DNA from 4 places in the Terracoccus luteus genome. Region 4 is predicted to be linked to each of the others. Evidence: predicted binding sites of a transcription regulator. Region 4 holds the regulator's gene; each other region holds the start of a gene.
The links. Region 4 encodes LexA, which represses DNA repair genes until DNA is damaged. Its sites were predicted from a motif close to TCGAACANNTGTTCGA; they were not measured.

Region 1 (5,870 bases), 940 kb from region 4:
ACTTGTAGCCGCAGCCGACGGCGAGGTCGGCGCCGCCCTCGTCCAGCCCGACCTCCATCGCGCCGGCCGAGTGGCACAGGTCCCAGCAGGCGAGGGCGCCGACCGCGTGGGCGGCCTCGGTGATGGAGACGAGGTCCCACTGCTCGCCCGTGCGGTAGTCGACCTGCGAGTACGACGCCAGCGCGAGGTCGTCGCCGACCTCCGCGATGGCCGCCACCGCGTCGCGGGGGTGCACCCGTCGCACGTCGAGGTCCGCCAGCCGCGCCGCCGCGTCGGTGACGTAGAGGTCGGTGGGGAACGAGTCGGGGTCGATGAGCACGACCCGCCGGCCCGGTCGCAGCCGCGCCGCCCCGACCACCGTCTTGAAGAGGTTGACCGACGTCGAGTCGGTGACGACGGTCTGCCCGGCGGCCGCCCCCACGAGCAGCCCCACCTGGTCGCCGACCCGCACCTGCGCGCCCCACCAGTCCTCGTCGTTCCACGAGGCGATGAGCTGGGAGCCCCACTGTCGGCGCACGACGTCGGCCACGGCATCCGGCACCGCCTTGGGCAGCGCCCCGAGCGAGTTGCCGTCGAGGTAGACCAGTCCCTCGGGCAGCTCGAAGCGGTCGCGCACGTGGGCGAGCGGCGAGGCGGCATCGAGGCGCTCGGCGTCCGCGAGCAGGTCGTCGAGGGCGGCGAGGGCGGCGAGGGAGGTGGGCGCGGCAGTCATGTCCGCAACGTATCGCGCGGCCCGTGCCTATGCTCTGCCCGTGACGACCCGCCCCACCCCGCGCATCGGCGTGCTCGCCGTCCAAGGAGACTCGCGCGAGCACCTGCAGGCGCTCGCCTCCCTCGGCGCGCAGGCCGTCCCGGTCCGCCGACCCGAGGAGGTCGAGGCCGTCGACGCCGTCGTGGTGCCGGGCGGCGAGTCGACCGTCATCGACAAGCTGCTGCGCGCCTTCGGCCTCATGGAGCCCCTGCGCCGTCGCATCGCCGAGGGGATGCCGGCCTACGGGTCCTGCGCCGGGATGATCCTGCTCGCCGACCGCCTCGTCGACGCCCGACCCGACCAGCAGACGATCGGCGGCCTCGACGTCACGGTGCGCCGCAACGCCTTCGGCCGGCAGGTCGACTCGTTCGAGCACGAGCTCGAGTTCGCCGGCCTCGAGGGCCCCGTCCGCGCCGTCTTCATCCGCGCCCCGTGGGTCGAGGAGGCCGGCGCGGGCGTCGAGGTGCTCGCCCGTGTGGGCTCCGGCCCGGCCGCCGGTAGGATCGTCGCGGTCCGGCAGGGCAACCTGATGGCGACCGCGTTCCACCCCGAGGTGGGTGGCGACCGTCGCATCCACGCCGAGTTCGTCGCCATGACGGCACGGGCGACGAGCCGGACCACGACAGCCTGACGACCACGTGCTGCCAGACGGGCTGACAGACGTGCAGACCACGACCGCGAAGGGATCCGTATGAGCGGGCACTCCAAATGGGCCACCACGAAGCACCAGAAGGCGGCCAAGGACGCCAAGCGCGGCAAGCTCTTCGCGAAGCTCATCAAGAACATCGAGGTCGCGGCCCGCCAGGGTGGCGGCGACCCCGCGGGCAACCCGACGCTGTACGACGCCATCCAGAAGGCGAAGAAGACGTCGGTCCCCAACGACAACATCGACCGCGCCCTCAAGCGCGGCTCGGGCGCCGAGGCCGGCGGGGCCGACTGGCAGACGATCATGTACGAGGGCTACGCCCCGAACGGCGTCGCGCTGCTCATCGAGTGCCTCACCGACAACCGCAACCGCGCGGCCGCCGAGGTGCGCACCGCCCTGACCCGCAACGGCGGGCAGCTGGCCGACCCGGGCTCGGTCGCCTACGTCTTCCACCGCAAGGGCGTCGTGACGGTGCCCAAGGAGGCCGGCGGCGAGGACGACATCCTCGAGGTCGTGCTCGAGGCGGGGGCCGAGGAGGTCAACGACAACGGCGAGACGTGGGAGATCGTCTCCGAGGCGACCGACTTCGTCGCCATCCGCAAGGCCATCCAGGACGCCGGCATCGACTACGAGTCGGCCGAGGCCTCGTTCGTCCCCACCCTCCAGGTGCCCCTCGACCTCGACGGCGCGAAGAAGATGATCCGCGTCATCGACGCGCTCGAGGACAGCGACGACGTGCAGAACGTCTACGCCAACGGTGACATCCCCGACGAGGTGCTCGCCGAGCTCGACGACGACGAGGAGTGAGCCTCGCGGCCTCCTACCCGCGACACGACGGGGGCCGGATGCCGGTGGGCCCGCCCGGCGCGCCTCCGCGGCCCGCGCACCCGCGTCGTTACGGTTGAGCCGAACACGTGTTCGGTCGGCCGTCTGCCGGGCACCCGCGTGGTCGACGACGTCAGGAGGTGAGTGGTGCGCGTCCTCGCCGTCGACCCCGGGCTGACCCGCTGCGGTGTCGGTGTCGTCGACGGCCTGCCCGGGCGGCGCCTCACGCTCGTCGAGGTCGGCGTCATCCGCACGCTGCCGGCCGACCCCACGCCGCGCCGTCTCGTCGCCGTCGACGACGAGCTGCACCACTGGTTCGAGCGGCACCGCCCCGAGGCGGTCGCCATCGAGCGGGTCTTCGCCGACACCAACGTCTCGACCGTGATGGGCACCGCCCAGGTGACCGGCCTCGTCATGGTGCACGCCGAGCGCCGCGGCCTGCCAGTCACGCTGCACACCCCGACCGAGGTCAAGGCGGCGGTGAGCGGCAGCGGCCGGGCCGACAAGGCGCAGGTCACGACGATGGTGACGCGGCTGCTCGGCCTCACGACGCCGCCGAAGCCCGCCGACGCGGCCGACGCCCTCGCCCTCGCCATCTGCCACGTCTGGCGGGGCGGCACCCAGAACCGGCTCGCCGAGGCGGCCGCGGCCGCACCCGCGCGACCGAGCCGCATCCCGAAGCGCGTGCCGCGCAGCAGCACGGCCGTCACGGCCCACGACCCGACCCGTCCGACCCTCCCGAAGGCTCCCACCCGATGAGCGCGTCATGATCGCGTCCCTGTCCGGCACCGTCAGCAAGGTCGGCCTCGACTCCGTCGTCGTCGAGGTCGGCGGCGTCGGCATGCTCGTGCACACGACCCCCGCGACGGCGGTCTCGGTGCGGCTGGGCCAGCCGGCCCGCCTCGCGACGACCCTCGTCGTGCGCGAGGACTCCCTCACCCTCTACGGCTTCGCCACCGACGACGAGAAGACCGTCTTCGAGACGGTGCAGACCGTCTCGGGCGTCGGCCCGCGCCTCGCCCTCGCCATGCTCGCGGTGCACAGCCCGGATGCCGTGCGCCTCGCCCTCGGTAGCGGCGACCTCGCCGCGCTGACGAAGGTCCCCGGCATCGGCAAGAAGGGGGCCGAGCGCCTCGTGCTCGAGCTGCGCGACAAGCTCGGGGCCCTGCCGGGGTCCGTCGACGCCGCGGTCCCGGCCCCTCGCCCGCAGGCCGACGAGTGGCGCGACCAGGTGCTCGAGGCCCTCGTCGGGCTGGGCTGGACCGCCCGCCAGGCCGAGGCCGCGCTCGACAAGGTCGCCCCGGGCGCCGGGGAGGGCGCGAGCGTCTCCGCGCTGCTGCGCGCCGCCCTGCAGGAGCTCGGCCGGTGACCGACCCCGACCTGCCCGCGAGCGACGGCTTCGACCTCACCGCCCGCATCGTCGACCCCCGCCTCGACGGCCGCCTCGACCGCGACGACGAGCGGGTCGTCGAGGCGGCGCTGCGCCCCAAGCGGCTCGACGACTTCCCGGGCCAGACCCGCGTCCGCGACCAGCTCGGGCTCGTGCTCGAGGCGGCCAAGCGCCGGGGCACGCCGCCCGACCACGTGCTGCTCTCCGGCCCGCCGGGGCTCGGCAAGACGACGCTGGCCATGATCGTCGCCTCCGAGCTCGAGCAGCCGATCCGCATCACGTCGGGCCCGGCCATCCAGCACGCCGGCGACCTCGCGTCGGTGCTCAGCTCGCTGGCCGAGGGGGAGGTGCTCTTCCTCGACGAGATCCACCGCATGTCGCGCTCGGCCGAGGAGATGCTCTACCTCGCCATGGAGGACTTCCGCGTCGACGTCATCATCGGCAAGGGCCCGGGCGCCACCGCCATCCCGCTCGAGCTGCCGCCCTTCACCGTCGTCGGGGCGACGACGCGGGCCGGCCTGCTCCCGGCCCCGCTGCGCGACCGCTTCGGCTTCACCGGCCACCTCGACTTCTACGCCGCGAGCGACCTCGTGACGATCCTGCGCCGGTCGGCCGGCCTGCTCGGGCTGCGGGCCGACGAGGACGGCATCACCGAGATCGCACTGCGCTCGCGCGGTACCCCCCGCATCGCCAACCGCCTGCTGCGCCGCGTGCGCGACTGGGCTCAGGTGCACGGCGACGACCACGTCAGCCAGGCCGCGGCTCGCGCCGCCCTCGCCCTGTTCGACGTCGACGAGCGAGGCCTCGACCGCCTCGACCGCGCCGTGCTCGACGCCCTGTGCCGGCGCTTCAACGGAGGCCCCGTCGGCCTGTCCACCCTCGCCGTCGCCGTGGGGGAGGAGCCCGACACCGTCGAGACCGTGGCCGAGCCCTTCCTCGTGCGCGAGGGGTTCATGGTGCGAACGCCGCGCGGCAGGGCGGCATCCGCCCTCGCGTGGGAGCACCTCGGGCTGCCGGTCCCACCCGACGCCCAGGGGATGTGGTCGGCGACCCTGCCGCTCGACGAGGGCGGGCCCGGTCGCCTCGGCGGCTGACCCCGCAGCACGATGGGGCACCGCGGGGCACCACGCAGCAGCACGCCCGCGGCTCGCCGAGCACCGCCACCCGGTCTGACATTTGGCTGAACCGACCGTAGACTCCCTCGGGCACCTACGCCGCTGCCGCGGCACTCCGTGGTGCCCCCGGTCGTTGACGCGACATCCACGACCACGGCACGGCCCTGCCACAGGGCCTGCACACGATCTGCGGGTGTCACCTGCTGCCCGGAACGAACCACAAAGGAATGCCTGATGGGAAACAACGGCAACGGGTCCTTCTCGTTGATCATCCTGCTGCTGCCGCTGCTGCTGATCGGTTGGCTCTTCTGGACGTCGAGCAAGCGCCAGAAGCAGATGCGCAACTTCAGCCAGTCGCTGTCCGTGGGTGACGAGATCGTCATGTCGTCGGGCATCTTCGGCACCATCCGGCACCTCGACGACACCAGCGCGTGGCTCGAGATCGGTGAGGGCATGACCATCCGCGTCGACCGCCGCGCGATCGCCATGAAGCAGGCGGAGTCGCCCGCCGCCACCGGTCCGGCCGCCGCGACCGGGACCACGACGCCGTCCGCCATCGACGAGGGGCGCGACGACAGCCCCCGCGGTCAGTGAGGCGCCCCCGTGGCGAGTAGCAGCATCAAGCGGTCGGCGTGGCGCAGCCTCAGCGCCCTCATCGCCCTCGTCATCGGCCTCGCCCTGCTCGCGGGCGGGCTCGCCGTCTGGGGCGGCGGACAGCTGACCCCCAAGCTCGGCCTCGACCTCGAGGGCGGCACCGAGATGGTGCTCGAGCCCCAGCTCGCCGGCAACCAGCAGGTCAGCTCGGGCCAGATCGACCAGGCCGTCGACATCATCCGTCAGCGCATCGACGCCAACGGCGTCTCCGAGGCGGAGATCTCGACCCAGGGTGGGCGCAACATCGTCGTGTCCATCCCGGGCTCACCGACCGAGGAGCAGTTGCAGGCGATCAGCAAGCCGTCGCAGCTGAGCTTCCGCGCCGTCTTCGCCCAGGACTTCAGCGCCCTGCCCGAGACGGCGAACCCGTCCGGCACCCCCACCAGCGGCGGCGCCACCAGCACGCCGAGCAGCGGCGCCACGAGCACCCCGGCGCCGACCTCGTCGGCCCCCTCCTCCTCGGGCGCGGCGACGAGCACCCCTGCGCCG
Region 2 (5,870 bases), 820 kb from region 4:
CCTTGAGCACCTCCCAGATGCGGTCGACCGCCTGCTCGTCGTAGCCGCGGGCCCGGGCCGCGGGCCGCCACCAGGCCTCGACCTGCGCCTGACCGGCGGTCGAGCCCATGGCCCGGCGCACCTCGTCGGCCTCGGCGAGGGTGACGCCGGTCGTCTCGGCGACGATCATGAGCACCTGCTCGTGGAAGACGACGACCCCCTCGGTCTGCTCGAGCGCGGGGATGAGGGTCGGGTGCAGGTACGAGGGGTTCTTCCAGCCCTGCCGGGCCTCGAGGAAGGGCACGATCATGTCGCTCTTGACCGGTCCGGGTCGGAAGAGCGAGATGTCGATGATGATGTCCTCGAAGCTGCGCGGGCCGAACTTGCCGATGAGCTCGCGCTGCCCGGGGCTCTCGATCTGGAAGCAGCCGAGCGTGCGGGTCGACCGGATCATCTCGAAGGTCGGCTCGTCGTCGAAGGGCACCTGCTGCTCGTCGTCGAGGTCGACGACGACCCGGTCGACGCGCTCGACCTCCTGCAGCGCGTGGGCCATCGCCGACTGCATGCGGATGCCGAGGACGTCGAGCTTGAGCAGGCCCATCTCCTCGACGTCGTCCTTGTCGAACTGGCTCATCGGGAAGCCGAGCCAGCTCGCCTCGACGGGCGTGCGGTCGAGCAGCGCCGAGTCGGACAGCACGACCCCGCACGGGTGCAGCGCGATGTGGCGCGGCAGCCCGTCGAGCCGTTCGACGATGTCGAACATCAGCTGCAGCCGCGGCACGTCGAGACCGCTCGCCCGCAGCTCGGGCAGCTCGGCGAGGGCGTGGCGCACGTTGCGGGCGGCGATGTGCGGGAAGGCCTTGGCCATCGCGTCGACCTCCGGCGGCGGCAGCCCGAGCGCCGCCCCGACGTCACGGATGGCGTGACGCACCCGGTAGGTGTCCATCATCGACACGCACGTGACGCGCTCACCGCCGAAGTGCTCGAGGATCCGCTCGTAGATCTCGGTGCGGCGGGCGGACTCGACGTCGATGTCGATGTCGGGCAGCTCGGCCCGCAGTGGCGAGCAGAACCGCTGCATGAGCAGGCCGTGCCGCATGGGGTCGACCCCGGAGATGCCGAGGAGGAAGTTGACGACGGAACCGGCGCCCGAGCCGCGGGCGGCCACCCGCACCCCCATCTCGCGGATGAGGTCGCACACCTTGGCGACGGTGAGGAAGTAGGTGGCGTAGCCCAGCCCGGAGATCACCTCGAGCTCGTCGTCGAGGCGGGCGTGCACCTCCGCGAGGCCGGCGCCGGACCGGGCGGGGTAGCGGGTGGCCACCGACGCGCGGCAGCGCCGGGCCAGCACCTGCTGGGGGTCGTCGTCGCCGAGGCCGAGCGCGGCCGGCTCGGGCAGGTGCACCGAGCCGATGCCGAGGTCGGCCCGGGGCTGTTGGGTGCAGTCGGTCGCGAGGGCGACCGTGCGCCGGACGAGGTCGCGGGCCTGCTCACGGGCGGCCGCTCCCCCACCGACGAGCCCCGGACCCGACACCTGGGTGACGTCGAGGGCGAGGGCGTGCATGAGGGGCGTGGGCGACAGGTGCCCGGCCGCGGTGACCCGGTCGAGGTGGCGGGTGTCGAGCGCGACGAGCCGGCGGGCGGCGTCGAGGACGTCGACGACGGCGGCGTCCTGCGGGTCGGCGTGCCGGACCGCCGCGGTGAGCACCGTCGGGACCCCGACCTCGCGGGCGAGGGCGAGCATGCGCCCGGCCTGACCGAGGCTGCCGGGAAGGTGCTCGGGCCCCCCGTGGCAGACCAGCTCGACGACGACGCCACCGTGCGGGAGCAGCGCTACCCACCGCTCGAGCGCGGCCCTGGCCCGGGAGTGCTGCTTGGCCAGCACGGCCCGGCCGACGTCGGAGTCGGGGCCGAGGAGCACGACGAGCGACCGCTCCCCCGCGACCGTCGTCGCGTGCTGCGCGACGAGGTCGGCCGTCGTGACGGGGGTGCCGCGCTCCCCCCGCAGGTGGGTGGCGGTGACGAGGCGGCACAAGGACGCCCACCCGGCCCCGGCGGGCAGGCCGCTCGTGCCGCTGCCGCGGGCCAGCACCGTGACCCGGGGCAGCCGGGGGTCGACCAGGGCACCGCCCCGGACCGGCGTGCGACCCGCACCGCGGGCCCCCGCCGACGCGACCCCGCGACGCGTCGGTGGTGGCTCGAGGGCGAGGTCGACGCCGAGGACCGGGGCGATGCCGTGGGCCATGCACGCCTTGACGAACTTGACCGCGCCGTACAGCCCGTCACGGTCGGTGAGGGCGAGGGCGGGCTGGCCCCAGGCGGCGGCACGCTCGACGAGCTGCTCGGGGCGGGCGGTGCCGTAGCGCATCGAGTAGCCGGAGGCGACGTGCAGGTGGACGAACGTGTCGGTCACGGGCCGCCGCCCTCAGGACGCGTCGCGGGTGGGCGACACCGGCGTGATGGTCTGCGGCAGGGGCATCGTCAGGGGGACCCCGAGGGCGTCCTGGACGATCTCGAGGAACATCTCGGCCTGGCGCAGCAGGTCGTCGGCCTCGCGCACCGGCACCCACCCGCCGCGGTCGACCACCGACCGGCGCGCCGAGCAGGCCGCGAAGAACGCCGCCCACTCGCCGAGCTCGGGGGCCAGCCCCGGCAGCACCTGCCAGACGCTGCGCGGACGGGACCGCGGGGTGGGCACGCTGCGCGCGGCGACGAGGGCCGCGGCGGCCCGCAGCGCGCCGAGGTGGGCGTCGCGGTAGCGCTCGCCGACGTCGCTCGTGCGGCAGGCCTGCTCGAGGGTGCGCCGCGACCGGTCGAGCAGGTCGAAGACGGCCGGTCCGATGGGAGGACGGGGCAGGTGCGTGGCGGTCATCGTCGTCACCTCAGTCGGCGACCCGGACGAGCTGCCACTGCTCGCCCTGGGCGCCCTCGTCGTGGGCGAGGTCGTAGACCCCGGGGGCGAACGACCACCCGGGGCTCGCCTCGACCCGCCACACCTGCTGCTCGGAGGCCGCCGCGGCGAGCGAGCCGCCCGGCACGACCGGACCGCCCCCGCCGTCGGCGTCGAGCGCCTCACGCCACCACGCCCGGCGCTCACGCCACTGGGCGAGCACGTCGCGCACGACGTAGAGCCGGCCGCGCCAGATGAACGCCTCCGGACGCCTCGCCACCCCGGCCGCCCCCTCCACGGGACGGACCTGCACCACATCACTGAACCTGCGAACCACGACACGTCTCCTTCGTACGGACACGTCGAGGCCGGAAATCACGACCCAGACCACCCGCGACCTGCGAGCGGCCCGACACCCAACCGACGACTGATGACCCTGACCGAACCACTTGACCTGCTCGAGCCGACCGACCCACCGGCCGACCCGTCCACCGACCGACCGGACACCCCCGACCACCCCGTGCACCCGGTGTGGCGGGTGCACGGCAGGGCTATGCTCGACCGATCGCGTCGAACACGTTTTTCGAACAGGTGTTCGACGCAGAACCACAGTAACCCCCGCCGCCGACAGCGTGTCAAGGTCGTCCACAGGCCCCCACCGACCCGCGGACGACGGGCCCGCAGCGGCATCTGAGTACACGTGCTCACGCCCCCGGAGCCCCCGCTGCGGCACAGTCGTGCGTGCGGGGTCCGGTCCGCGAACGGAGGGGCGCAGGGGTCCCGTCCGCTCACGGATCGGGCCCCGTCCGCACGCCCCGGCCACGTCGTTTGCAACCAGCCCCCCGATGCGGGACCGTCGGACCGGACGCCACCACCCGGCATCCGCCGCGGATGTCACCGCGGGTCCAGCGGACCCACCCCGACGCACCCGGCCCGCACCCGGCACGCGCCGCACGGCACACACAAGGAGCCACGATGGGCGCCGAGTTCCTCCCCATGGTCTTCACCTCCGGCTGGGCCAGCGGCATCAACGCCTACGCCGTCGTGCTCGTGCTCGGCCTCGCCGACCGGTTCTTCTCGCTCGGCCAGATCCCCGACGCCCTCGCGCGCACCGACGTGCTCGTGCTCGCCGGGGTGCTCTTCGTCGTCGAGATGTTCGCCGACAAGATCCCCTACGTCGACTCGTTGTGGGACACCGTGCACACCGTCGTGCGACCCGCCGTCGGCGCCACCATCGGCTACCTCCTCGGGCACGAGACGGCCGGGCTCGACGCCGCCGTGGGCGCCGCCACGGGTGGCATCACCGCGCTGCTCTCGCACGGCGTCAAGGCCGGCCTGCGGGCCGCCGTCAACACCTCTCCCGAGCCCGCGAGCAACGTCGTCGTCAGCACCGGCGAGGACGTCGCCGTCACCGGCGTCACCGCCCTCGCCATCGCCCACCCGTGGTGGGCCGCGTCGATCGCCCTCGTGCTGCTCGTCGCCGGCGCCTACCTCGTATACAAGCTGCTCGGGCGGGTGCGCCGGTTCAAGCGCAGCTACGACGCCTGGGGCGAGCGCGTCGGCATCGCCACCCCGTCGGGACGCCTCGACGGGCGCCCCGAGCCCCCACCGACGGGCCAGACCGGCCCGACCGACCCGGCGAGGACGCCGCGCGAGAACCGGCGCCTGCTGCGCGGCCGCGACGCCGCCGGTCCGTCACCCCGCGCCGACGAGCGTCTCGAGCGGCCCTTCGACCAGACCCGCGACGACGGCTGAGCCCGCCCACCGGCACCCGTCGCGTGCGACCGCCGCGACCGCCGCGACCGCCCCGTCCACCGCGTCCACCGCGTCCACCGTGACCGCTCAGAGGTTGCCGAAGACCTCGAGCGTCGCCGACGACCGGTTCATCGTGATGAAGTGGATGCCGGGTGCGCCCTCGTCGAGCAGCCGCCGTGACGACTCGGTGGCGATGGCGAGCCCCTCGGCGCGCACCGCGGCGGGGTCGTCACCGGCCCGCCCGAGGCGGTCGGTGACGGCGGTCGGCATCGGCTGGCCGGCGAGCTCGGCCATGCGCACGACCTGACGGGCGTTGGTGATCGGCATGATCGCGGGGATGACGGGCAGGCTGGAGCCCCGGCGGGCCACCTCGTCGCGCAGCCGCAGGTAGTTCTCGACGTCGAACACCATCTGCGTCACGGCGAAGCCGGCGCCGGCGCGCTCCTTGCGCACGAGCGCCTCGGCGTCGTCGGCCACGCCGCGCGACTCGGGGTGCCCGTCGGGGAAGGCCGCGACGCCGACGGTGAAGTCGCCGAGCGAGCGGATGAACGCGACGAGCTCGTCGGCGTGGTCGAAGCCCTCGGGGTGAGGGGTCCACGGCTCACCGAGACCACCCTGCGGGTCACCGCGCAGGGCGAGGATGTTGTGCACACCCGCCGCCGCGTACTGCCCGACGACGCGGCGCAGCTCGTCGCGCGAGTGCCCGACGCAGGTGAGGTGGGCCAGCGGCGTGAGCGAGGTCGACTCGAGCACCCGCTGGGTCAGCCGCACGGTGCGGTCGCGCGTCGTGCCGCCGGCGCCGTACGTGATCGACACGAAGCTCGGCGAGAGCTTCTCGAGCCGCCGGATCGCCTCCCACAGCGTCGTCGCCGCGGCGTCGTCCTTGGGTGGGAAGAACTCGAAGCTGAACGTCGGGGCGTCGGCCTGCACCATCTCGGGGATCGAGCGGGTGAAGCGCTCCGCCCGCACCATCGAGGATGCCGTGCCGTGTGCCATGCGACCACTCTAGGTCGCGCGCGGGGCCGGGCACCGGCGCGACCGAGGGCCGGGCGGGTGCGTCGCCCCAGTAGGCTGGGCCGCGTTGTCCCGACGCGATGGAGGCCCACCCGTGCACCGCCCCACCGACCTCGTGGCCCTGCGCGCCCGGGTGCAACAGGCCATCGACGCCGAGATCGTCGAGGGCAGTGCGCTGCTCGGACGCATCGGCGACGAGGTCGCGCCCCTGACGAACGCCGTGTCCGGGCTG
Region 3 (5,870 bases), 660 kb from region 4:
GCCGGCGGACAGGCTTCCGGCGCCGACCGCGAGGGTGGCGGTCACCGCCGCGGCGAGGACCGCTCGCGGGCGGGGGTGCGGCAGGCAGGACATCGAGGGCCTTTCGACGCGGAGGGGGCGCGCCCAACGTGACAGACCCCCACCGCCGTGACAATGGCGGAGACCTGCCATGGCGCACGCTCGCCACGTCTCAGGGCCCGATGGCCGCCAGGTGGACGCGGTGACCCTCAGGCCGTGGGCGTGTCGACCGCCCCGCCGTACCGACGGTCTCGGGCGACGTACTCCTCCACGGCGGCCCAGAGGTCGCGCCGGTCGTAGTCGGGCCAGAGCCGGTTCTGGAAGACCATCTCGGCGTACGCCGACTGCCACAGCAGAAAGTTGCTCGTGCGCTGCTCTCCCGAGCTGCGCACGAAGAGGTCGACGTCGGGCATGCTCGGCACGTCGAGGTAGCGGGCGATGGTGCGCTCGTCGACCGACGACGGCTTGAGCCGGCCGTCCTTGACGTCCCCGGCGATGCGCTTGACCGCGTCGGCGATCTCGGCGCGACCGCCGTAGTTGACGCAGAAGTAGAGGGTCAGGCCGGTGTTGTGACGGGTGAGCTCCTCGGCGACCTCGAGCTCCTTGACGACCGAGCGCCACAGCCGGGGCGTCCGGCCCACCCAGTGCATGCGCACCCCCCACTCGTGCAGCTGGTCACGCCGGCGGCGGATGACGTCACGGTTGAACCCCATGAGGAAGCGCACCTCGTCGGGCGAGCGTCGCCAGTTCTCGGTCGAGAACGCGTAGGCCGACAGGTGGGTGACGCCGACCTCGATGGCGCCCGCGACGACGTCGAGCAGGGACGCCTCCCCCGCCTCGTGGCCCTTCGTCCGCGGCAGCCCCCGCTGGTTGGCCCACCGGCCGTTGCCGTCCATGACGATGGCGACGTGCTTCGGCCGCACCTCGGCGGGGATGACCGGTGCGGTGGCGCCGCTCGGGTGCGGGAAGGGTCTGGTCGTCATCGACGGATCCTCGTCGGTCGGGGCGGGGTGAGGGCGAACAACGTTGCGTGTGAAACGGTTTCAGGGGACATCGGGCCGTTCCGGGCGGGCTCAAGCCGGCGCGGCGGCCGGCGGCTCGACGACGGCCCGGGGCGTGAGGTCGACCAGCCGCAGCGAGCGCAGCCCCCGCTCGACGTGCCACTGGAGGAAGGCGGCGACGAGCCCGTTGCCCTGGCGCCGGTGCCGGTCGTCGCTGGCGTCGGCGGTCTCCCAGTCGCCCGAGAGCAGGGCCGCGAGCAGCAGGAAGGTCTCCGGCGCGGGCGCGCTCGACCCGGGCGGCCGGCATCCGCTGCACACCGCCCCACCCGCCTGCACGTTGAAGGCCCGGTGCGGCCCCGGCGCCCCGCACCGGGCGCAGTCGACGAAGCTCGGCGCCCACCCCGCGACGGCGAGCGAGCGCAGCAGGAAGGCGTCGAGGACGAGGCCGGGGTCGTGCGCGTGCTCGGCCAGCGACCGCAGTGCGCCGGCGAGCAGGAGGTACTGCTGGGTCTGCGGCTCGTGCTCCTCGCTCAGCTGCAGGGCGGTCTCGAGCATGACGGTGGCCGTGGTCCACGCCGCGTAGTCGCGCGCGATGGCATCGCCGTAGGGGGCGAGCGTCTCGACCTGCGTCACCGTGTCGAGGTTGCGCCCCTCGTAGCACTGCACGTCGACGACCATGCCGGGCTCGAGCCGCGAGCCGAACCGCGACCGGGTGCGACGCACCCCCTTGGCGACCGCACGCACCCGACCCCGCGTGCGGGTCAGCAGGGTGATGATGCGGTCGGCCTCCCCCAGCTTGTGGGTGCGCAGCACGATCGCCTCGTCGCGGTAGAGAGGCATGGCCCCATTGTCCACCGTGACGGATGCCGGGTGGTGGCGGCCACGCCCGTCGCGTCGTCGTCGTCATGTCCGTCAGCCGCTCGATCGAACGCGTGTTCGACGGACGGGGGTAGGCTGGGTCCCATGGACCTGACGCTCCAGGGGTCGCTGCTCGACCTCACCGACGAGATGACGCTGCGCGACCTGCGCGTCGGCACCACCCGGCATCCGCTCGCGCTCGGGGCGTGGGTCGACGTGCGGCCCGGGTGGCTGGCCGCGGGCGACGAGCTCTTCGCAGCCCTGCTGCGCGACGTGCCGTGGCACGCCGAACGGCGGCAGATGTACGACTCGGTCGTCGACGTGCCGCGGCTGACGAAGTTCTACGGTGGCGACGAGCCGCTGCCCCACCCCATGCTCGCGCAGGCGCGCGACGCCCTCAGCCGTCACTACGCGGGCGAGCTCGGCGAGCCGTTCGTCACCGCGGGGCTGTGCCTCTACCGCGACGGGCGCGACAGCGTGGCCTGGCACGGTGACCGCATCGGCCGTTCGCGGGACAGCGACACGATGATCGCCATCCTCTCGCTCGGCTCGCCGCGCACCCTCGCGCTGCGGCCCCGTGACGGTCGCCCGGTCGAGGGCGCCGGCGGACGCAGCCTGCGCTACCCGTTGGGGCACGGTGACCTCGTCGTCATGGGAGGCTCGTGCCAGCGCACGTGGGACCACTGCGTGCCGAAGACCGCCGAGCCGCTCGGCCCGCGCATCTCGGTGCAGTTCCGGGTTGCGGGCGTCCGCTGAACGAAAGGTGGCGTCGTGACGTCGCGAGTACCGACCCCGTTGCCGTTCGCCGACCACCTCGAGCGTGAGTCCGCCCGTTTCAGAACGGTGCTCGCGGATGCCGACCCGGCCGCGCGCGTGCCCACGTGCCCCGACTGGTCGGCCGACGACCTGCTGTGGCACCTCGCGGAGGTGCAGTGGTTCTGGGGCGAGATCGTCGAGCAGGGGGTGACCGAGCGGGGTGGTCTGGCGGCGGTCGAGGCAGCGCGCGTGGCCCGCCCGGCCGACCGTGAGGGCCTGCTCGCGTTCTTCGACCACGCGACCGCCCGGCTGCGCCGGGTGCTGTCGCAGCTGCCCGCCGACACCGAGCGCTGGATGTGGGCCGACGACCACACGGTCGGCTACATCGCGCGCCGTCAGGCCCACGAGGCGCTCGTGCACCGGCTCGACGCCGAGCTGACCACCGGGCAGCGGACCCCCCTCGACCCCTGCCTGTCCGCCGACGGCGTCGACGAGGCCCTCGTCGTCATGCGGGGCCACGAGGACGACCCGGCCGAGCCGGGGCTCGCGGCCGACCCCCTCGGCGGCGCCGTCGTGGTGTCGGCGGTCGACACCATGCACACGTGGACGGTCACGCCGTTGCGGGTGCACGGCACCGAATCCGACGGTGACGAGCTCGACGTGCTCGCCCTCGACGTCGCCCAGGGCGCCCGGCCCGGTGTGACGACCGAGGTCTGCGGCACGGCCGCCGACCTCGACGCCTGGCTGTGGAACCGGCCACCGGCAGGCGAGGTCACCCGCGTGGGCGACGCCGACGCCCTCGCGGCCGTCGACCGGGTGGTCTCCCGGGCGGTCGACTGACGCGTCCCTGGGCCACCGCCGAGGCCTGTCTCCCGGGCGATGCCTGTGGGGACGGGCGCCTCACGGCCGGGACGTCGCCACGACGGCGTCCCGGCCGACCGCTCGGATCAGGCGTCGCGCAGGGCGCGGTTGACCGCCGAGACGACGGCCTTGAGCGAGGCGTTGACGATCGACGGGTCGACCCCGACGCCCCACAGCACCCGCTCGCCGACGGCGCACTCGACGTAGGCGGCGGCGCGGGCGTCGCCACCCTGCGACAGTGCGTGCTCGGCGTAGTCGAGCACCCTCACCTCGGGCGCGCCCTCGACGGTGCCGAGGGCCGCGACGAAGGCGGCGATCGGGCCGTTGCCGGTGCCGGTCACCGTGACCTGACCCGCACCGTCGCGGAGGCTGGCCTCGATGGTGCTCGCCCCGTCGACCGTCGAGTCGGTGACGACGTTCACGAGCTCGAAGCGGCCCCAGGCGCGGTCGGAGTCGGGCAGGTACTCGTCCCGGAACCGCGACCACAGCTCGGCCGGGGCGACCTCGCCACCGTCCTGGTCGACGCCCCGCTGGACGACCCCGCTGAATTCGATCTGCAGCCGGCGCGGCAGGTCCATCTGGTGCTCGCTCTTCATGATGTACGCGACGCCGCCCTTGCCCGACTGGCTGTTGACTCGAACGACGGCCTCGTACGAGCGGCCGAGGTCGTGCGGGTCGACCGGCAGGTAGGGCACCGCCCACACGAGGTCGTCGATCCCGGCATCCTTGCTCTTCGCCTCGGACTCCATGGCCTCGAAGCCCTTCTTGATGGCGTCCTGGTGCGACCCGCTGAAGGCGGTGAAGACGAGGTCGCCGCCGTAGGGGTGGCGCTCGCCCACGGGCAGCTGGTTGCAGTACTCGACGGTGCGGCGCACCTCGTCGATGTCGCTGAAGTCGATCTGGGGGTCGATGCCCTGGCCGAAGAGGTTCATGCCGAGGGTGACGAGGCAGACGTTGCCCGTGCGCTCGCCGTTGCCGAAGAGGCAGCCCTCGATGCGGTCGGCGCCGGCGAGGTAGCCGAGCTCGGCGGCGGCGACACCGGTGCCGCGGTCGTTGTGCGGGTGCAGGCTGACGACGACGGACTCGCGGCGGTCGAGGTGGCGGACCATCCACTCGATGCTGTCGGCGTAGACGTTCGGGGTCGCCATCTCCACCGTCGCGGGCAGGTTGACGATCATCTTGTGGTCGGGGGTCGGGTCGACGACGTCGATGACGGCGTTGCAGATGCGGACGGCGAACTCGAGCTCGGTGCCGGTGTAGCTCTCGGGCGAGTACTCGTAGTACACGTCGGTCTCGGGCACCGTCTCCTCGAGCTTCTTGCACAGCCGGGCGCCCTGCACGGCGATGTCGACGATGCCGTCCTGGTCGAGGCCGAAGACGACCTTGCGCTGCAGCGCGGACGTCGAGTTGTAGAAGTGGACGATCGCCTGCTTGCTGCCGCGGATCGCGTCGTAGGTGCGCTCGATGAGGTGGTCGCGGCACTGCGTCAGGACCTGGATGGTGACGTCGTCGGGGATGTGGCCGCCCTCGATGAGCTCACGGCAGAAGTCGTAGTCGGTCTGGCTCGCCGACGGGAAGCCGACTTCGATCTCCTTGTAGCCCATGGAGACGAGCAGCTGGAACATGCGCAGCTTGCGCTCGCCGTTCATCGGGTCGATGAGCGCCTGGTTGCCGTCGCGCAGGTCGACCGCGCACCAGCGCGGGGCCGTCTCGATGCGCTTCGTCGGCCACGTGCGGTCGGGCAGGTCGACGGCGATCTGCTCGTGGAAGGGCGCGTACTTCTGGAACGGCATGCCCGAGGTCTGCTGGGGGTGGATCATCGTCGGCTCTCTTCGTCGGGGTTCACGGTGTCCGGCCGGACACGACGAACTCCGCGACGAGGGCGGCCGGGGTCAGGCCTCGTCGCGGCAAAGAAGGAGCAGGCCCACCGCACGCACACCGTCACCGTATTGCGGGGCGGTCTCGTCGTCCACCCCCGGGCCGTGCTGCCCGCATCGTGAGATCCGCGTCTCGCCGTCAGTCACTGCCGGCGTCGGCGACCTCCTCCTCGGGGCGGGGCGGCACGGTCTCGTCGTCCACGAGCACCTCGAGCTCGTGGTCGTGCGGGACCTCGGTACCGGCGTCGTCGGCAGGGACGGTGGACATGGGCGGCTCCGCTCGCTCGGTCGGTGAGGGTCGTCGTCCAGCCTACGACCTGGCCTCCGTGCGGCGTCGGCGACCGAGTGTCGCCGTGGCAGAACGACTTTCGCGCCACGGCCCGATCTCGGACACCACGCGGCATCCCCGCCGTCCACCAGCGCACCCCGGCCCGATCTTGTCGGACCCGAGAAAGTACTTGACGATGTGGAAAGTATTTCCTACCGTCGATGACATGAG
Region 4 (5,870 bases):
CTGCAGGGCGGCGCCGACCGCAGGGACCCGCTGCAGGTCGGGGGTGGTCACGGCGAGGATCTGGCGACGCGACGGCGGTGAGAGGGGCAGCGACACGACGTCGTCGTGCTTCGCCGCGCCGAGGATGATGTCGGGCACGAGGGCGACCCCGAGACCGGCGCTGACGAGCCCGATCTGCGCGACGTAGTCCTCCGTCTCGAACGCGACGTTCGGGGTGAAGCCCACGCCGGTGGCGAGCGAGAGCAGGTAGCCGCGACAGCGCGGACACCCGGCGATCCATTCCTCGTCGGCGAAGTCCGCCATCGAGGCGGTCCCTGCGTCGGCCAGCGGGTGCGCGCGGGGCACGACGAGGCGCACCTCGTCGTCGAGCAGGTGCCGGGTGACGAGCAGCGACAGGTCCTCCTCGAGCTCGCCGAGGTCCTGTCCCTCGTAGGCGAAGACGACGGCGATGTCGCAGTCGCCGGCCCGCAGCGCGGCGAGGGACTCCGGCGGCTCGGCCTCGGTGAAGGTCACGCTGATGTCGGGGTGGCGCGCCTTGACGATCGCGAGCGAGCGCGGCACGAGCGTCGCCGACGAGCTCGGGAAGGCCTGCAGCCGCACCCGACCGGCGCGCAGCCCGGCGATGGCGGTGATCTCCTCCTCGGCGGCGTCGAGGGCCGCGAGCACCCCGACGGCGTGGCGGGCGAGCACCCGACCGGCCTCCGTGAGGCGCACCTGCCGGCCGTAGCGCTCGACGAGCACCGTGCCGGTGCGCTGCTCGAGCCGGCGCACCATCTGCGAGATCGCCGGCTGGGTGAACCCGAGGGCGTTGGCGGCGCTCGTGAAGCTGCCCTCGTCGGCGATGGCCTTCATGACCCGGAGGCCGGCAGCGTCGATCATGCCCCGATCATAACAACCACTTATGGATGCCGGTCGCGGACGTCATGGTGAGACGCACGAGAACGTACGCTGGGACGGTGACGCAACCGCCCGGCATCCCCGCGCGTGGCGCCACCCGACTGGCCACGTCCCGCACGCTGCCCCTCGAGGTGAGCGACCTCGGCACCTTCGACGACCTCGTCGACCTCGTCAGCGGCGGTGGGGTCGTCGTCCTCTCCGGCGCCGGCCTGTCCACGGAGTCCGGCATCCCCGACTACCGCGGCCCCGACGGCACGCGCCGGGTCGAGCCCATGACGTACGGCGAGTTCGCCGGGTCGAGCGAGGCGCGGCGTCGGTACTGGGCCCGCAGCTACATCGGGTGGCAGCGGTTCAACGCCGCGGCACCGAACACCGGTCACCGTCGGGTCACCCAGCTGCAGCGGGCCGGCTTCGTCGGCCCGGTGATCACCCAGAACGTCGACGGACTGCACCAGGCCGCGGGCGCCCGGGACGTCATCGAGCTGCACGGCTCGCTGGACCGGGCGGTGTGCCTGACCTGCGGCGAGGTCACCTCGCGCATCGGCCTGCACGAGCGGATGACCCAGGGCAACCCCGGCTTCATGGACCGTTTCGCCGCGGCGGCGGAGGCGGTCGGGTCGCAGTGGGGTGAGCAGGTGCGCCCCGACGGCGACATCGTCCTGGCCGACGACCTCGTCGAGACCTTCCACCCGCCGCGCTGCCTCGTGTGCGGGCACGACACGGTCAAGCCGGACGTCGTCTTCTTCGGCGAGTCCGTGCCCCGCGAGGTCGTCGAGCGGTGCTTCTCCCTCGTCGAGCAGGCGCGGGCGTTGCTCGTGCTCGGGTCGTCGCTCGCCGTGATGAGTGGCTACCGCTTCGTGCGCCGGGCCCACCGCGAGGGGGTGCCGGTCGCCATCGTCACCCGGTCGGCGACGCGCGGCGACGCGGAGGCCAGCCTCCGGCTGCACGCGCCCCTCGGTGACACCCTCGACGCGCTCGTCGAGGCCCTGCACGTCGAGCCCTGACGCACGGACGCCCGCCCGACGGGAGGTCGGGCGGGCGTCTGCGTCGGTGGAGCTCTCGGTCGGTGCTCGGTCGGTGCTCGGTCGGTGCTCGGTCAGACCACGATCGTGCCCTCGGTCATGCCCTGGTCGTGCGTTCCCGGTCAGACCCGGCGCAGGACCGCCGTCACCTTGCCGAGGATGGTCGCGTCGTCACCGTCGATCGGTGAGAAGTCGGGGTTGTGCGGCAGCAGCCAGACGTGGCCGTCCTTGCGCTTGAACGTCTTGACCGTCGCCTCGTTGTCGAGCAGCGCCGCCACGATGTCACCGTTCTCGGCCGTCTGCTGCTGGTGCACGACGACCCAGTCACCGTCGCAGATGGCCGCGTCGACCATCGAGTCGCCGACCACCTTGAGCAGGAAGAGCGAGCCCTCGCCGACGAGCTGGCGGGGGAGCGGGAAGACGTCGTCGACGACCTCGTCGGCGAGGATCGGCGTGCCGGCCGCGATGCGACCGAGCACCGGGACGTACGTCGCCTGCGGACGCGCGTCACCCGAGCCGGTGTCGTCGGCGCCCGCCCCGTCCACGCTCGGCAGCGGCGCGCCCGGCGAACCCGAGGCCGGGTGGCGGGCGGCGGAGGCGTCGGGGGAGACGACCTCGATGGCCCGGGGGCGGTTGGGGTCGCGGCGCAGGAAGCCCTTGCGCTCGAGGGCCGCCAGCTGGTGGGAGACGCTCGAGGGACTGGCCAGGCCCACGGCCTCGCCGATCTCGCGCATGCTCGGCGGATACCCGCGACGGTCGACGGAGTTGCGGATCACCTCGAGCACCCGACGCTGACGCACCGTGAGGCCGTCACCCCGGTCGCGGTCGGGCAGCTCGGTCACGTCAGCCATGGTGTCCCCTTCGTCGGTCTGCGCCGCTGCGAGAGGCCCTCTCGGGACCCACTGTCAGTGGTGACTGGTGTGGTTGGTGATGTGAGAGCAGCGTACGAGGTTCGAACACACATGCCAAACATCCGTTCGAGGCGTGTCTCGACTTTGTCGGGCCACCGTGCTAGAAATCGTACAGACGTTCTATCGAACACGTGTCCCGACGATCCACAGGGCGCGCGGACACCGCTCTCGACCGAACCGACCGACCAGGCCGACCTCCTCACCGGGGGCCGGAACGAGGAGGACACCATGGGCGCCACCGTCCTGAGCTTCGCCGACCCGAGCCCCGTCACCCCGGCCCGCGCCGTCGGCGCCGCACACCCGTCCGCCGACCCGACCCACCCGGCGTACGGCCGCCCCGGCCGGCCTCGGCTCGTCTCACTGCCCACCGGGGCCGACGCCCTGGGGCGGGTCCGCCGCGCGCGGCCGGTGCTGCGCATCACCCGGCTCGGGCGCCTCGTCCTCGTCACCGGGACCCTCGCCGTCGTCATCGCCCTGAGCGTCGGGCTGGCCGGCCAGCTGGCGTCGGCCGGTGGCGAGTCCCGTCCGGTCATCGTCAGGTCCGGTGAGACGCTCTCGCAGATCGCCGCGCGTGAGCTGCCCGACCTGGCCGTCCGTGACGGCGTCGTCGCGCTCCAGCTGCAGAACTCCCTCGCGAGCGACCAGGTCAGCGCCGGTCAGCAGCTGCTCGTGCCCACGCCCTGACCTGTCCTCGAGTCGTCCCTGACCGGTCCCCGACCCGTCCCGCGAGCCCACCGGGCGCGGGGCCTCAGACCGCCGCACGACCTCGTCCTGCGGCTGGTGCATTCGGCGCCTCGACCCCGCCGACCGCACCCGGACGCCGCACCTCGCCACCGGGGTGCGGCGTCCTCCCGTCGTCCGCCCCTGTCGTCCTCCGCTGCCGTCTTTGTCCGTCGTCACGCCTGTGGACGGCTGCCGACGTCGGTGTCGTCGGTCGCCCTACCCTCGCCACGGGGGCAGGGAGAAGGAGCGATGCGGTACGAAGTGGAGCCCGGTGACCTCCGGGCCGAGGCGGCCGGGCTCGGCGAGACGAGCGGAGCCCTCCGAGCGGTCGACCTCAGCGGCGTCTGGGCCGTCGTCACCCGGGCGATCCCGGCGGGCACGACCGCCCGGGCGGTCCCGGGCGTGGCCGCAACATGGGCCGACGAGCTGGCGTCGGCCCGGTACGCGCTGACCCGGCTGGGCACCCATCTCTCGTGCGCCGGCTCCGGCTACGACGCCGTCGAGGGGTCCACGGCGGCGCTCCTGACCGGACCGTTGGGGGGTGCCTCCGACGGGACGGCGCCGCCCGTGACGCAGGCCTCATGACCTGGGACGCCGCGGCGGTGGGGCGGCTCGGCGTCGAGGCGGTCGAGCAGGCCGGCGCCGACCTCGAGCGTCAGCGGGCCCGTCTCGTCGAGGTCGCGGCGGCCCTCGTCTGGCGGCGGGCCGCCCGCCACACCTGGCGAGGTCCCGCCGCCGACGAGGCGGCTCGTCGGTATGTCGAGGCCACTGCGCACGTCACGGCCCTCGCCGGCCGTCTCGGCGCGAGCGCCCAGGCCCTCGCGGCGGCGGTGCCGAGCCTGAGGTCGGCGCGCGACCTCGTCCGCCGGGCCGACGACCGCTGCGCCCAGGTCGGGGGCCGCCTCACGCAGGCGGGCCGCTACGTGCCCCCACCGCCGACGCCGGCGGCCGCCGACCCGGTGGTCGCCGCCCACCGGGCCCGGCTCGACGCGGTGGTGACCGCCGAGGTCGACGCGCTGGTGCGCCGGGCCGTCGACGTCGCCGACACGGCCGACCGAGCCCTGTCCCGCGCTCTGACGTCCGCGGCGTCGGGTCGCTCGCTGGCGGCGTGGCTGACCACCACCTCGCCACCCGCACCGCCGCCGCCGGTCGCGGCGGTCACGGGCGCGCAGGACGCCTTCCGGGCGGCGGCCTGGTGGCGGTCGCTGACCTGGTCGCAGCGCGAGGATGCAGTCCGCCTCCATCCCGAGTGGGTCGGCCCCCGAGACGGCGTCCCCGCCTGGGCCCGGCACGAGGCCAACCTCGTGCTCCTGTCGCGGCTCGAGGCCGAGCAACGGGCGCGCCTGCAGGCCGTGTCGTGGTGGGACGTCGACGGTCGGCAGGAGGCGCAGGAGGCCCTCGACGACTTGCTCACCGTCCGCACCGTCCTGGGCCGGGCGTTGGGCGGGGAACGTCGCCGCCTGCTGCTCGTGCAGGCCCCGTACGGGCGGGTCAGGGCCGTCCTCGCCGTCGGAGACGTCGACGGCGACCCGCACGTCGCGACGCTCGTCGGCGGGCTCGCGACCTCGGTGCGGGGCGACGCGCTGCGCCTCGACGACACCGCCGTCCGCCTGCGCTTGCAGGCGGGAACGGGCAACGGCGCCCTGGCCGTCGTCACCTGGATCGGCTACGACGCCCCCCGCTGGCGCGACCTCACCGACACCCGGGGGACCGTCCTCTCGCCCGTCCGGGCGCGGGAGTCGGCCGACGAGCTCGCCGCCTTCTCGGCGGGCATGACCGCGGCACGTGACGACCCCGTCCACCAGACCGTGCTCGGGCACTCGTACGGCTCGGTCGTCACGGGGACGGCGCTCCTGCAGCCGCACACGCTCGACGACGCCGTCGTCTTCGGCTCCCCGGGGGTGCCGTTCACCGACGTCGCGCAGACCGGTCTGCGCCCGGGAGGCCTCAACGTGCTGGCAGCCGCGCGTGACGGCGTGGCCACCCAGATGACGGCCGTCCTCGGCACCGACCCCACCGACGTCGCCGGCATCGCCTGGCTCTCCGCGGCCGCCCTCAAGACGACGGTCGGCTCGACCAACGGACGCCCCGTCACGACCACGGCCTCGACCGGTCACTCCCAGTACCTGACGGCGGGCACGACGAGCGAGCGAAACATCGCCGCCGTCGCCGCCGGGAGGCGAGACCGCGTCGTCGTCGCCGGGCCCAGGGAGCGCCGACGTCACCCGCGCTGGAGCGATGCCGACCCCTTCCAGCCCCAGCCCCGCGACCTGCCGTGACCTCCGCCCGGCCGGCCGGTCGACGCCAGATGCGGGAT

Region 1: ruvC (crossover junction endodeoxyribonuclease RuvC) is a predicted target of LexA. The motif match lies at 2,304-2,319, and genes of this name have one in related genera.
Region 2: DFJ68_RS06225 (DUF6504 family protein) is a predicted target of LexA. The motif match lies at 3,453-3,468, and genes of this name have one in related genera.
Region 3: DFJ68_RS05510 (alpha-ketoglutarate-dependent dioxygenase AlkB) is a predicted target of LexA. The motif match lies at 1,944-1,959, and genes of this name have one in related genera.

What each region holds. Positions count from the first base shown of each region.
Region 1 is NZ_RBXT01000001.1:1,478,024-1,483,893, forward strand. It holds gene kynU (kynureninase) at 1-712, opposite strand, end outside; gene pdxT (pyridoxal 5'-phosphate synthase glutaminase subunit PdxT) at 711-1,382, shown strand; gene DFJ68_RS06805 (YebC/PmpR family DNA-binding transcriptional regulator) at 1,443-2,204, shown strand; gene ruvC (crossover junction endodeoxyribonuclease RuvC) at 2,370-2,981, shown strand; gene ruvA (Holliday junction branch migration protein RuvA) at 2,989-3,591, shown strand; gene ruvB (Holliday junction branch migration DNA helicase RuvB) at 3,588-4,706, shown strand; gene yajC (preprotein translocase subunit YajC) at 4,962-5,321, shown strand; gene secD (protein translocase subunit SecD) at 5,331-5,870, shown strand, end outside.
Region 2 is NZ_RBXT01000001.1:1,359,313-1,365,182, reverse strand. It holds gene DFJ68_RS06235 (DNA polymerase III subunit alpha) at 1-2,347, opposite strand, end outside; gene DFJ68_RS06230 (SAV_6107 family HEPN domain-containing protein) at 2,405-2,851, opposite strand; gene DFJ68_RS06225 (DUF6504 family protein) at 2,862-3,182, opposite strand; gene DFJ68_RS06220 (DUF4126 domain-containing protein) at 3,845-4,624, shown strand; gene metF (methylenetetrahydrofolate reductase [NAD(P)H]) at 4,712-5,620, opposite strand; gene DFJ68_RS06210 (polyprenyl synthetase family protein) at 5,733-5,870, shown strand, end outside.
Region 3 is NZ_RBXT01000001.1:1,196,845-1,202,714, reverse strand. It holds gene DFJ68_RS05530 (S8 family serine peptidase) at 1-93, opposite strand, end outside; gene DFJ68_RS05520 (isoprenyl transferase) at 228-1,001, opposite strand; gene recO (DNA repair protein RecO) at 1,092-1,859, opposite strand; gene DFJ68_RS05510 (alpha-ketoglutarate-dependent dioxygenase AlkB) at 1,983-2,633, shown strand; gene DFJ68_RS05505 (maleylpyruvate isomerase family mycothiol-dependent enzyme) at 2,649-3,473, shown strand; gene leuA (2-isopropylmalate synthase) at 3,581-5,314, opposite strand; gene DFJ68_RS18935 (hypothetical protein) at 5,511-5,639, opposite strand; gene DFJ68_RS05495 (hypothetical protein) at 5,866-5,870, shown strand, end outside.
Region 4 is NZ_RBXT01000001.1:535,556-541,425, forward strand. It holds gene DFJ68_RS02585 (LysR family transcriptional regulator) at 1-879, opposite strand, end outside; gene DFJ68_RS02590 (Sir2 family NAD-dependent protein deacetylase) at 924-1,901, shown strand; gene lexA (transcriptional repressor LexA) at 2,042-2,770, opposite strand; gene DFJ68_RS02600 (LysM peptidoglycan-binding domain-containing protein) at 3,059-3,514, shown strand; gene DFJ68_RS02605 (hypothetical protein) at 3,803-4,138, shown strand; gene DFJ68_RS02610 (alpha/beta hydrolase) at 4,135-5,832, shown strand.